Regions from separate parts of the uncultured Phascolarctobacterium sp. genome, predicted to be linked through region 3. Evidence: a T-box and tRNA genes for the amino acid it is inferred to sense, from the RefSeq annotation. Region 3 holds a T-box; the other regions hold tRNA genes.

Region 1 (4,635 bases), on a different contig from region 3:
TCACTGTTGTAGTACCTGCCGTGGTCAGCTGCGACAGCTGGATCTCCGGTACGCGGGTAGCGAAACTGCCTTCACCGCCGCCGCCTGTAATATGGATATGCTGGTCAATAAAACCGGTAGTGACTTTAGCGCCGCCGGCGTCGAGAACAGTGCAGTCAAAAGGCAGCTCGCCGATCGACGGAGCCATATGCGCGATTATACGTCCGGACAGCAGGATATCCTGACAGCCTGCGTCGGCAGGAACGTAAACGTGGGCGTTTTTTATGAGTGTAAACATAGCTACCTCCATGATATATAAATTAACTATTATAAATTCGCTTTAGCTGCTGATAATTCCTGCTGATGGCTGAGATTTTCTGCGGCGAAATGAAAAATCCTGCTGTTTTTGGCAGCAGGAGGCGTCAATAATTTTTGATTTGTCTGTAAAAATAATAAAATATCTTATTTTGAAAAATAATATTTACTTTCCGATGAATATATGATTAAATGCAAATAAGAATATAGCTTAGGAGCGGATCAAAGTGAAAAAACAAAATGGTTTCACATTAGTGGAATTAGTAATTGTAATAGCAGTGCTGGGAATTTTGGCAGGACTGGCGATACCGTATTTTATGGAAGCGCGTGAGGAAGCGGCCAAAAAGGAATGCCTGGCTAATCGAACGCAGATTTTAAGGATGTTCCATGCCCAGCAGGCACAGGGATACAGCGGGGACCTGACAGCCTTTTTGGCAGAGGTGACTCAAAAAGAAAATAATGAGAATAAATACTTCAATTTTATTCCCGGGTGTGCAGATAATGGCAAATATTATGCTGCGACAACCTATAGCGGTAATGGTGTGGTATGTGATGTGCATGTAGGCGATTCTTCTGTTATGGCCAGCATTAATTCGATGTATGAAAAGATGTTAAACAGCATCAAAAATTCTGACGGTTCTATAAATAACGAGGCGTTGAAAGAACTTTTTGGAAAGGATTTTTCTGGTATACTTGGAAAAAATGATTATCTTAGGGAAGCTTTTAACAAATATCTTGCTGAAAATGGATATAATGTCTGGATAGAAGGCAAAGGTGTTAATGGTGATGATACGGTATATTTTAAATTTCATTCGTATGATAACGGTCAGGGGCTTTTAGTCTATGCTAATGCGAATGGTAAATTTCAAAATTCTGGGGACTGGACAGCTAATTATGTTTATAATCCTAACGACAGTAAATGGTATTATTTTGAAAAAGGAGTTTATGTGTCAAATATTGAGAATCTAAATGCGGCAGAAGCCTGGAAGAAGATCATTCAGCAAGGGAAGGGATATGAAGAGGTTTCGCTTAATGGGAATAATTTTGTGAAAGCCTGAACCGGATAAAAGCAAAAGCCATTGTTTCTTATGAGACAATGGCTTTATTATTTTATTAATAAAGTAAAAAAGCCTTTCTTCTTTTATGAAGAAAGGCTTTTGCGTTTTTGTGGTGCCTCAGCACAGAATCGAACTGTGGACACAAGGATTTTCAGTCCTTTGCTCTACCAACTGAGCTACCGAGGCAAAAATGGCGACCCGGATGGGACTCGAACCCACGACCTCCGCCGTGACAGGGCGGCATTCTAACCAACTGAACCACCGGGCCATTGGTGGGGGCTACATAAACTTCTGCCAAAATAAAAAATGGTGGGCGCTGACGGGATCGAACCGCCGACATTCTGCTTGTAAGGCAGACGCTCTCCCAGCTGAGCTAAGCGCCCGAATGGTGACCGGTGGGGGAATCGAACCCCCGATACCGCCGTGAAAGGGCGGTGTCTTAACCGCTTGACCAACCGGCCAGTTTTGGTGACCCATGTAGGCCTCGAACCTACGACACCCTGATTAAGAGTCAGGTGCTCTACCAACTGAGCTAATGGGCCGTCGTAATGTTGCTTATATAGAATACACGAAAATAAGCTGTTTGGCAAGTATTTTTTTTATTTCCTATGCTTGAAATTTACGAACTAAAATTTATAAACAAAACAATGGTGCGTATTAAATAATAAATTAATATTTAAAACAATTTATTAGCTTATAGTTTACAAGTAAAAATTTTTCTGCTAGTATTCGTAGTGGGGAAAAGTTTTTTAGGGGAATATTTCAAATTAGGGGGTAAAAAAATTGAAAAAGAGAGGGTTTGTTTCAAAAAAGATGCTGGCACTTACAGTGCTGGCCTGTTTAAGGTTGGGTAATACTGCCTATGGCGCAGAATATACTGTGCCAGAAATTACAATATCAGGTGGTGGCAGTGCACCGGTATCGGTTAGCAGCGGTAATGATAATACGCTGAATCTGACAACGGACGGTTTTAATAAAGTTGAAACCGGTAAGCATGTAGAACGGGAGGTCTATGACTCGGAGGATACGATAAATAGCCTGTTTTCCGCTACCTATGAGGCACCATACAATGCTTATAAGAATGCTGCCGATGCTTATGCATTGGCGCAGGCAGCGTTCGATGATGACAACTCGCCGGAATTAGAAACGGCAATGAATGCAGCATGGGATGAATTACAGTCCAAAGAACAGGCTTTGAAGGACGTCTGCAGTAATTCAAGCAATAAACTGGTAATGTCCGCTGAAGATGTAAAAAAAATATTTGAGAGTCCCGCAGGTGAAGTGCTGCAGTATTCACGGGGGCAGGAAACCTATAAAGACGCTATTTCCGGGAAGGAACTGCAGATAAATGTCAAAAAGGATCTGGTTTACAGCCAAAATGAATTAGGTTTGCCGGAAAGCCCGATCACGATCAGTTACGATAAGCCGACTTCTGATGATCCGGTGAATGACCCGCAGCAGCATGACAATCTGCATATCGTGCAGGTCACTGGCAGCGGTACGGTTTTGGATGTAAATGGTAACGGCGATCCTGCTACTGTTTATGAGCTGGAGGCTGTTTCTAAAAACGGGTCCGGTGTTTTTGACGTTCGTGATGGTGCCGAACTGAATTTCAATACTTCTATTTCTTACAAGACCGGCGGCAGTGAAGACGTTGGCACCGAATTTAAAGATACCAGTAAGAGTATTTCATCAAGTATGGTCAAGGGTAATGTTACCTGGGGCGGTATAGTTTCGACGCCGTTCGGCACTTTTGATGTTCATGACGCTGAAAGCGCCAATAAATATAATGATGAGCTGATCAAATTTATCCAGAAAGATGAAAAGACCCGGCTGATGAATCAGGAACAGGTGCAGGCTTTTTATGATGAATGGGCCGGCCAAATGTATACTATCACCGGCGAGGTCGATGCCAGTTATAAATATAACTGGGATCAGCAGAAGCTGCAGGAGATTGCAGATAAGTCTATCAAAGACGGCGATATTGGTACTGCTTCTACCAGTGATAATTATTTTGTTGGTGTACATGATTCCAATTCGGAGATCAATATCAAAGAAGGTGTGGTCATTGATGGCAATAACAGCGGCGGTACGATCATCAAAGGTGATTTTGATACTTCCGGTACAAGTGGGTCCAATACTCTGAATGTCAATGGTACGCTTAAAGGCGTGACAACGGCTGTTGATGCTGTAAATATGGATATTAATGTCAGTGCGACCGGCCAAATAAAAGGTTCGATCATTCTGGATAAAGGTAAGATCGACAACAAGGGTGAGATCGGCAATACTACGATCGCAAACGGCACTTTGAATAACACTAATAAAGTCAACGGTTATGTCAGTGCAGATAAGAGCCAGATAACTAATGACGGCGAAATCACCGGCAGCGTCATAGGTAAGAATGGCAGTGCGCTGCTCAATACCGGCACTGCTGTGATCAAAGGCGATGTGTCTTTTACCGGCGAGTATTCAAAGATCAAAAACGAGGGTACGATCAACGGCAGTGTCAGTGCTACTAATGGCGCTAAGGTCACTAATGCCAGCGATGTTGTTGGCAGTGGTAAAACAGTAGTTTCGATCACCACCGGTTCCAATTATGAAGGGTTGAGCAATTCGAATATCTATATCGGTTATACCAGTAAAGACCAGTGGGACGATCCGTCAACGCCGAAAGCCGCAGTGTCGAATATCAGCAGCGGCGTCAGCAGACCGTATACCGGGATCAATATCGAAGGCGGTTCCTTTGAAAATCAGGGGACGATCTATATCGCCGGCAGCCAGGTAGAGGTAGTAGGCGTTCGTATCAGTGGCGATGCCGTTTATAAGGATTATGCCGGTGCGGAGATCATTTTAAATAAAGAGAAAGATCGGAATGGCCTGGATGCAAGTAGGGCTAATAATAATACGGCGATCCTGGTCGAAAATGTTAAGGACTATGACACTAAACCGGTGGAGATCAACAGCAGCATTACTTTGAACGATGTTGGCGGTACCGGGTTGGAGGTCAGAAATTATGCAGATGTTACTTTAAAAGGTGATGTCAATCTTAATTCTGAATCTGGCGGCGTGACTTACGGCGTTTTTGTCGACGGCTCGCATTCGGATGAAAATAATTCTGACCCAGGTACGCCCAAGCTTACACTGGTAGACAGTAATATCAACATCAATACGGACAAAGGTATCGGCCTGCATATCCGTAATGGCGGTATTGCTTCAATTGAAGGAGATTCGCAGATCACTTTCGCCTCTGATAAAACGAAGCAGATCGGCGTGCTGCTTTCCG
Region 2 (4,635 bases), on a different contig from region 3:
TTTTATTTTATTAGTTAATTTTTCAGCTTCCATTAATTTATATCAATAGATTTTTTCGTTATTTAAACGAGCATCAAAAAATTACTACATATAATATCTGTAATATTACACTAACAATTATCAGAATAGTCTGCAATAAATTTCTTTATGTTTTCAATACACTATACAATTTATTATATTTAAATTTATTTTCAATAAACGTATTCTTGTTGCATTGGTTATATATTATCATAATGGATATGTTTTTGTTTTAAGTTTAAGTTTCAAAATTACTTTTTATATTATTTTTATTCCTTTTCACTATTCGTATAATTTTTACATTCAATATTATCTTTTGAAATTTTATATCTTTATCTACTCAAAAAGAAAAACCTCTATTTTATAATAGAGGTTTGGTAAAAAAACATTATACAATTTTCTAACAGATAGTATAGAAGTTTTTATTCCACAACTATTGCCGGCCTTTAATTTTTACCAACATTTTTAAATATCTCAAACAGTCAATAAATCATCTAAACTGCACTTAAAAAAACCGGTAAGCTTATAGAGCATTTTCAGGCTTATTTTAACTTTGCCATTCTCAATATTGCATAAATGAGCTGCCGATACACCTAAAAGCTTTGCCAGCTTAGCCTGGCTGATGCCCTGGCGAATCCTTTTAATTTTTATATTAATACCTATTGTTTTATAATTCGGTTCTTCCACTTTCTCACACCTCTTTTCTTTCGCTTAACTTAGCAGTCACTGCTGTCTGTCAACAGTTCGCCTGGATCCATCTCCAGTGCTTTGGCAATCTGTATCAACACGGCAAGACTATAACGAACTTTTCCTGTTTCTATTTTTGAAAGATATGAACAGGATATCCCCGCCTTCTCCGCTACTTCCATCTGCTTCAACGCTTTCCTTTTTCTGTAATAGGCTATTTTTAAGCCTATTTGTCTGAATTTCTCGCCAAACATAATTTCACCAACCATACTTTTATTCTTCTGTGATATTACTTACCTTAATTTTATTATATCCAGCTATCCATTTTCATGTTTTCAATAATAGTTCAACTATGTGCACTATTATGCCTAATACCATTTACATTATTTGAAAAACCTCTGTCATTTATATCATAAAAGTGTTTACTTAAGCGAGAAATAAAAAAAGCCCTGCGAAAGCAGGGCAAAAAGAGCAAGCCTTTATTCTAATTTAAAATTAAAGATATCAGCAACCTGACTAACTGGTATAACAAATTCAATCGTACCAGCAGCATAAGGAGCAATTGCATAAGGCGGATATACTATAACCAAATCAGCATTATCTGTAATATAAAAATTTTCTGTTCCGTTCACTTCAACCGTCTTATCGAAGAATCCTTTCTGCTGCCTTTCTTCTTCCATCTGCTTGGCGATAATAGCATTCAGCCGCGGTAAATAATCGCTGCCTGCCTTAAACATATCGCCCAAGTTCAGTAATTTGCCAGTTTTTAAATTTACATTGATCGTGTCCAAATAAGTATTGGGATGAGCGCCACCCAGATAATCCATATAAGTCTGTTCTAAAGAAAGCAGTTCCTCACTGTTAAACCGCACCTGATATCTGCCTTCGAACGTATACTGTTTGACATGTGATCCGGCTTTATGAGCTGCTTGGGCCTGATTCTGCAGCTGATGATTGATAAAACCTGCTATATCAGCTACAAATTCGCGGCTGGCTTTAGCACCGCCATAGCCGTCAAATTCAGGATAATAATTTTCCTGCAGGCTCAACCCACTGCCGCCAGGCAAATAAGCATACAATTTTTTCACAATATTAAAATCAATTGCCATATTGATCCTGTCATCAACTGCCACACCGCCTGCGGCGCCCTTCACAACAGGAATATTAACAGTCACGCCGCCGTCCCTTATTTTCTGATCCGTAACTTTAGGTTCAGCCGCCCAGGCTGAAACAGCTATTCCCAGAGCCATAAATCCTGCTACGCCGGCTGTTATAAATTTTCGTGACATTTTCATCTGTCGCACCTCCACAAATAATTATATTATTAGTATAACATCATTAAATGTCAAAAGGATGTCTTTTCAAAAAAATCCCCTCGTTTTAACGAGGGGATTTTAAATTCTTATTCTAAAATGCGCATCCTTTCCGAACCGGAAATGACTTCTTTAGCATCAGGCTCAGCCGTTTTTGCCCCAAACGGCATCTGCGCAATCAAACGATACTGGTCTGGAATATTAAATACTTCTTTTACTTCAGCATCTATAATAGGGTTATAGTGCTGGAGATTTGCCCCCAGCCCTTCTTCCTCTAAAGCTGTCCAGATAGCAAACTGCAGCATACCATTCGCCTGATCTGCCCATGTCTTAAAATTAGCAGCATATGTAGGAAAATTATTAGCAAAGGTTTCTGTAACGCTTTCGTCATCAAAGTATAAGATCGTTCCATAGCCGGCTGCAAAACTGTTTATTTTAGCTTCAGTTGGAGCAAATTTTTCAGCAGGTACACGCGCACGCAAAATGTTCATAACAATATCCCAAAAATTCTTATGTGCCTGCTCAAACAGTACTACTACACGTGCACTCTGACAGTTAAAAGCAGAAGGAACATCCTCCAGCAGCATTTCTACCAATGCTACAATTTTATTTTTAGGGATCGGGGAAGTATCTGTGATACCATAAATACTACGACGTTCATAAATACTGGAAAGAAAAGTTTTTTTCATAATTATGCCTCCTAACATCAATGTTCTTTTTATTGCTAATTTGACTTTACTACAAAGGCGGCAGAAATGCAAGTTACCCAAAAAGCTTCTTTAACCGCATTCCAGCTAGTTTGTTACTTTTGTAAAACATTATGAAAGCAATTATTCTTAAAAATCAAATAAAAAAAGCATATCCAAAAAATTTGGATATGCTAGATTTCTGGTGGGCGCTGACGGGATCGAACCGCCGACATTCTGCTTGTAAGGCAGACGCTCTCCCAGCTGAGCTAAGCGCCCGAATGGTGACCGGTGGGGGAATCGAACCCCCGATACCGCCGTGAAAGGGCGGTGTCTTAACCGCTTGACCAACCGGCCAGTTGGCTCCCCGAGTAGGACTCGAACCTACAACAACTCGGTTAACAGCCGAGTGCTCTACCGATTGAGCTATCGGGGAAGGTCACTGACGTTTCTCAACGTCACAAGTGGTATTATATGGCAATTTTGTAATCTTGTCAACACTTTTTTTGAAAAAATTACTGATTTTTAAGTTTGACTTTAACAACTATTTTCTGCACTGCTTGTGCTTCCTTCTTTGTACTGCAGCCGGGCCGATGTAATTCCCAGGGAAAAAACACTGCGAAATCCCCCGCCTGCAAAACAACGCGATCCTTTTCATCCATTTCTTCATAAAACAGCAGGTCGCTTTCTTCCGCATGATCTTCAACAATAATATGTTCCGCTCTTCTGGGTGCAAAATAAATTATTTCTTCTCCAGCACCCAGATACTGCACATCAATATACTGATTATGCGCTTCAGGCTTCTTATCAGTTTTGGGTTCAGTCAAATATGTGTTAACTATCACAAACACATTTCTGCCATCTATTTCATATTCACCATTTGCCAGTTCGGCAAAGTTTGTTTCCCGGATATATTGTAACGCCTTCTGCAGCCCTTCCGAAACATACGGCAATATTTTTTCTATGTCCTGCTTATTTCCACACAGCATTATAAAAGCCTCCTTTTAAATTCAGTACTGTTTTATTCGACGTTTCGAAGTAAAATCCTGTTTTCTGCTTTGACAAAACGCTATGACTTACGTTAAAATTGTAACATATATTTTCATGAAAGAGGTTTAGTATGAGCTACTTGAATGTTACTAATGTTTCCCATACTTTTGGCGGCCGCCAGATTTTGGAAAATGTTTCTTTTAAATTATTGCGCGGTGAACATGTCGGTCTTGTCGGCGCTAACGGTGAAGGCAAGTCAACCTTTCTCAACATCGTCACAGGTCATCTGCTACCTGACGAAGGCAAGGTGGAATGGCCCGGACGCGTTACTGTTGGTTATTTAGACCAACAAAGTACTCTGGAAGCCGGCAAAACTATCCGTGAGGTCCTGCGCACTGCTTTCAACGATATGTACGAAGCAGAAAAGCAGATGCTGGAGCTTTATGATAAAATGGCTGACGCATCTCCTGAAGAAATCGATAAAATGATGAATACCGTAGGTGAACTTCAAACTGAACTGGAACACAGCGGTTTCTACTCTTTAGATACTAAGATCGAAGAAGTAGCTAACGGTCTTGGCTTAGGCAGCATCGGTCTGGACCGTGATGTCAGTGAGCTTTCCGGCGGTCAGCGCAGTAAAGTTCTGCTGACTAAACTGCTTTTACAAAACTCCTCTATTCTATTACTGGATGAACCTACCAACTATTTAGATGTTGAACACATTGAATGGCTGACCAGATTTTTACAAAACTATGAGCATGCGTTTATCTTGATTTCTCATGATATTGCCTTTCTCAATCAAGTAGTCAACGTTATCTACCATTTGGAAAACTGCGAGCTGACCCGTTATACTGGCAATTATGATAAATTTCAGGAAATGTACGCTATTTATAAAGCTCAGCGTGAAAGCGCCTATGAACGCCAGCAGCAGGAAATTGCCA
Region 3 (4,635 bases):
GGCCGCAGCGATCCTTTTGGGAACAGGTCTTATGATTGGCATCCCGGTCTTGATATTGCCAACGATTATGGCGCTCCGGTCTATGCCAGCGCGTCCGGGACTATCGAAGAGGCCGGTTGGGTCTCAGGCTATGGCCGTTATGTAAGGATACAGCATGGCTATGGCTATGAAACTGCTTATGGGCATATGAGTGAGATCGCTGTCCGGTCAGGACAAAGCGTTACTAAAGGCGAAATCATCGGTTATGTTGGCAGTACTGGGTACAGTACTGGTCCGCATGTGCATTTTGAGGTACTGGTGAACGGACAGGTGACTGATCCGCTGGAATTAGTAAGATAATAAAAGGAGAAGGCCATGTTTGGAAAAAATAAAAAAGATGTAGTTGCAGTCAGTACTTTACCTTTGGAAGAGTTTGAATTTCTGCTCGGGAAGAATTCCATTTTATGCGGTAATTTGCAGACGAAGGGCGCGTCCCGTATCGATGGTAACTTTAAAGGGATTATCGTTTCGGAAAACGATGTCCTGATAGGTACGAGCGGCATGATAGAAGCAAATATTTTTGGGGAAAATGTTACGGTGGCCGGGCACGTCAACGGCAATATCGTGGCGCGCGGGACTTTAGAGATCCTGGCCTCCGGTGTTCTGAACGGAGATGTCAAAGCGGGTAATCTGGTGGTAGAGACCGGCGCCGTTCTGCGTGGCAATATTGGCGGTATTGAAGGCATCGAGAATCCGGAGCTGCCGCAGGCCCCTGTTACTGAAGAAAAATAAAATGCTGCCCCTGATATCTGCTGTAGATTTAGAAGAAATACTTGACACTGTAAGCTGCAATTGATAATATTGTAGTTGTCTAAATTTATATTTTAATGACGATGAACGGAAGTAGTAAAAGTACGGAGTTTACAGAGAGGATATGCCCGGCTGCAACATATCCAGCTTTATGGCTTTGAAGTCGTCCGCGAGTCGGTGAACTGAACAGAAGTAGGTTCATCCGTAGGCGCACGTTACGCGTTTCAAGTGTCCGGATCGGTTTTTGGCTTTAGATCTGGGAAAATAGGTGGTACCGCGGAATTTTTCGTCCTGTTCTTAATATGGAACAGGACGTTATTTATTTTTAGGAGGCTGTAAAATGGCAGAAGAACACAATATACCAAAGGTTTATGATCCGGCGTCAGTCGAGAAAAAATGGTATAAATATTGGGAAGAGCATCGTTATTTCCATGCTGAAGTAGAAGCTGACAAAAAGCCGTTCAGCATCGTGATCCCGCCGCCGAATATTACCGGTCAGCTGCATATGGGCCATGCGCTGGATAATACGCTGCAGGATATTTTGATCCGCTGGCATAGAATGATGGGCGATAATACTTTGTGGATGCCCGGTTATGACCATGCTGGTCTGGCTACGCAGATCAAGGTAGAGGAAGTTTTGAAAAAAGAAGAAGGCAAGACCAGGTATGATCTGGGCCGTGAGGAATTTATCAAACGCGTCTGGGAATGGAAGGACAAGTACGGCGACCGTATCATTGAGCAGCTGAAAAGCCTGGGTGTTTCCTGTGATTGGGAGCGCAAACGCTTTACGATGGACGAAGGCTGTTCACAGGCAGTGCGCGAGGTTTTTGTTTCTTTGTATGAAAAAGGACTGATCTACCAGGGCAGCCGTATCACTAACTGGTGTGTCAACTGCAATACCGCTTTAAGTGATATTGAGGTGGAACATGAAGATGATGCCGGCAATCTGTGGTATGTCCGTTATCCTGTTGTGGGTGAAGCTGATACCTATCTGACTATTGCCACTACCCGTCCTGAGACGATGCTGGGCGATACTGCCGTCGCGGTAAATCCTGAAGATCCGCGTTATGGGCATCTGGTCGGCAAAATGCTGCAGCTGCCGCTGACTGACCGTCAGATCCCTATCATTGCTGACAGCTATGTTGACCTGGAATTTGGTACCGGTGCTGTTAAGATCACGCCTGCTCATGACCCTAACGATTTTGAAATGGGGATGCGCCATAATCTGGAGAGCATCGTCGTTATCGGCATGGATGGGAATATGACTGAAGAAGCCGGGAAGTTTGCAGGACAGGAGCGGTATGAATGCCGCCGCAATCTGGTCAGCGAGCTGCAGGAAAAAGGCTATTTGGTAAAGATCGAAGAGCATAATCATGCTGTTGGGCATTGCCAGCGCTGCCGCAGCGTCATAGAGCCGTTGGTTTCCAAACAGTGGTTTGTGAAGATGGAGCCTTTGGTAAAGGCTGCTGTGGATTGCGTTGAGGATGGCAGGACGCAGTTTGTGCCTGAGCGTTTTACGAAAACCTATACCGGTTGGATGGAAAATATCCGTGATTGGTGTATTTCCCGCCAGATCTGGTGGGGACATCGGATCCCTGTATGGTATTGTGATGATTGCGGCGAGGTTATTGCGTCGCGTGTCGATATCGATAAATGTCCGAAATGCGGCGGCGCCGTGCATCAGGATGAAGATGCGCTGGACACGTGGTTCAGTTCGGCTTTATGGCCGTTTTCCACGATGGGCTGGCCTGAAAAAACGCCGCTGCTGAAGCAGTTTTATCCCACCAGTGTTTTGGTGACCGGTTATGACATCATCTTCTTCTGGGTAGCGCGGATGCTGATCATGGGCATGGAATTTATGAAGGATATTCCTTTTGATAAGGTCTTTATTCATGGTCTGGTGCGTGACAGTCAGGGACGTAAGATGAGTAAATCGCTGGGCAATGGTATCGATCCGCTGGAAGTTATCGAAAAGTATGGTGCTGACACTTTGCGCTTTATGCTGATCACAGGCAATACACCCGGTAATGATATGCGTTTTTACTGGGAACGTGTGGAAGCGACACGTAATTTCGCCAATAAGATCTGGAATGCGTCGCGCTTTGCGCTGATGAATATGGAAGGCTATGATGCCGGTGCCAAACAGGCTCCCTATACGCTTGCTGATCAGTGGATACTTTCACGGCTGCAGCATACGGCTAAGGATGTTACCGAACTTTTGGGACGGTTTGAACTGGGCGAAGCAGGCCGCCTTATTTATGATTTTATCTGGAGCGAGGTTTGTGACTGGTATATTGAACTGGCGAAACCGCGTCTTTATAATAAAGAGGACGCAGAGGCCAGAGCTACGGCGCAGCATGTGCTGGCAGAGGTGCTGACTTCGGCCATGAAATTACTGCATCCGTATATGCCGTTTATTACCGAAGAGATCTATCAGTGCCTGCCGCATGAAGGCGACAGCATCATGATCGCGCCCTGGCCTGTTGCTGACGAGTCTTTGATCGATGATAAGGCGGAAGCAGGGATGACGGCCATTATGGAAAGCATCAAGGCTATCCGGAATATGCGGGCAGAGGTCAACGCGGCGCCCGGTAAAAAGGTGCCGGCGATTTTGCTGGTAAATGCCGAGCTGCGCGAGGTCGTAGAGGCTAATAAGAGTTATATCAGGCTGATGGGCAGTATCGATGAGCTCACGATCGCTGATATTGGTGCTGATAAGCCTGAAAACGCCATGGCTGCCGTTATTGTCGGTATCGAGGTATATTTACCTCTGGCCGGGTTGATCGATGTAGAAAAAGAGACTCAGCGTCTTAATAAAGAACTGGAAAATATGGATAAGGAAATCAAACGTGTTACCGGGAAGCTGAATAATGCAGGCTTTTTAGCGAAGGCTCCGGCTGACGTAGTTGAAAAGGAAAAAGCTAAAGCAGAGGAACTGAGCGGCAAAATGGAAGCTGTAAAAGAACGTCTGGCTTATTTGGCGACTTTAAAGTAACAGCCGAAGCGGCGCGGATACTCCGCGCCGCTTTTTGTGTGTTGATCATTGGAGGTTAATATGAATTATCAGGAAAGTCTGGCCTATCTGGACAGCTTGGGCAAATTTGGTATTCGTTTGGGTATGGAGCGTATTGAAGGATTACTGCGGGAGTTAGGCAATCCGGAACAGCAGATAAAAACGATCCATGTAACAGGAACAAATGGCAAAGGGTCCGTCAGCAGTATGATCACTAATATTTTACTGGCGGCCAATTTAAAAACAGGTAAGTTCACTTCGCCGCATTTGGTCAAATATAACGAACGGATCACTATTAACGGGCAGGACATCGACGATGACAGCTTTGCAGATTTGCTGACTATTGTTAAAACGGCGGCAGACAGCGTAGTAGCAAAGGGAGTTTGTGAGCAGCCAACACAGTTTGAGGTTTTGACTGCTGCTGCTTTTTTATATTTTGCTTTGGAAAATGTTGATTACGCAGTAATTGAAGTGGGGATGGGCGGACTTTGGGATTCGACAAATGTTATCACTCCGATAGTTTCGGTTATTACCAACGTCAGCCTGGACCATACTGACCGCTGCGGAAAAACTGTGGAGCGTATCGCGATGCAGAAAGCCGGCATTATTAAGGAAAACGTGCCGGTAGTGACTGCGGCAGAAGGTGACGACGCGCTGGGACCGATCAAAGCCGTTACGATGTTCAAGCAGGCCAAGCTGTATATTTATGGCCGTGCTTTTTGGGGTACGGAAGTGGAAAGCTCGATGGAGGGACAGACTTTTACCCTGCATGCCGGCGAGTATTACAGCTCTGATTACAGCATCAGACTGCCGGGAGAACATCAAATCGCGAA

Evidence for each region. A T-box is a leader RNA that pairs with one kind of tRNA and senses whether it is charged. The one in region 3 lies ahead of Q4G98_RS02700 (valine--tRNA ligase), so its partner is inferred to be a tRNA-Val.
Region 1: it has a tRNA-Val gene. The T-box ahead of Q4G98_RS02700 (valine--tRNA ligase) is inferred to sense a tRNA for this amino acid. The anticodon was not compared.
Region 2: it has a tRNA-Val gene. The T-box ahead of Q4G98_RS02700 (valine--tRNA ligase) is inferred to sense a tRNA for this amino acid. The anticodon was not compared.

The regions. Positions count from the first base shown of each region.
Region 1 covers NZ_CATWDQ010000004.1:156,069-160,703, reverse strand. The annotation lists gene iadA (beta-aspartyl-peptidase) at 1-277, opposite strand, end outside; gene Q4G98_RS05405 (prepilin-type N-terminal cleavage/methylation domain-containing protein) at 522-1,352, shown strand; tRNA gene Q4G98_RS05400 (tRNA-Phe) at 1,463-1,538, opposite strand; tRNA gene Q4G98_RS05395 (tRNA-Asp) at 1,544-1,620, opposite strand; tRNA gene Q4G98_RS05390 (tRNA-Val) at 1,660-1,735, opposite strand; tRNA gene Q4G98_RS05385 (tRNA-Glu) at 1,739-1,813, opposite strand; tRNA gene Q4G98_RS05380 (tRNA-Lys) at 1,819-1,894, opposite strand; gene Q4G98_RS05375 (autotransporter outer membrane beta-barrel domain-containing protein) at 2,136-4,635, shown strand, end outside.
Region 2 covers NZ_CATWDQ010000006.1:98,594-103,228, reverse strand. The annotation lists gene Q4G98_RS06745 (helix-turn-helix domain-containing protein) at 493-705, opposite strand; gene Q4G98_RS06740 (helix-turn-helix domain-containing protein) at 735-974, opposite strand; gene Q4G98_RS06735 (DUF3298 and DUF4163 domain-containing protein) at 1,185-2,000, opposite strand; gene Q4G98_RS06730 (nitroreductase family protein) at 2,108-2,707, opposite strand; tRNA gene Q4G98_RS06725 (tRNA-Val) at 2,908-2,983, opposite strand; tRNA gene Q4G98_RS06720 (tRNA-Glu) at 2,987-3,061, opposite strand; tRNA gene Q4G98_RS06715 (tRNA-Asn) at 3,065-3,140, opposite strand; gene Q4G98_RS06710 (YhcH/YjgK/YiaL family protein) at 3,220-3,693, opposite strand; gene Q4G98_RS06705 (ABC-F family ATP-binding cassette domain-containing protein) at 3,825-4,635, shown strand, end outside.
Region 3 covers NZ_CATWDQ010000002.1:230,632-235,266, forward strand. The annotation lists gene Q4G98_RS02690 (M23 family metallopeptidase) at 1-339, shown strand, start outside; gene Q4G98_RS02695 (polymer-forming cytoskeletal protein) at 355-771, shown strand; T-box leader at 864-1,086, shown strand; gene Q4G98_RS02700 (valine--tRNA ligase) at 1,130-3,784, shown strand; gene Q4G98_RS02705 (folylpolyglutamate synthase/dihydrofolate synthase family protein) at 3,845-4,635, shown strand, end outside.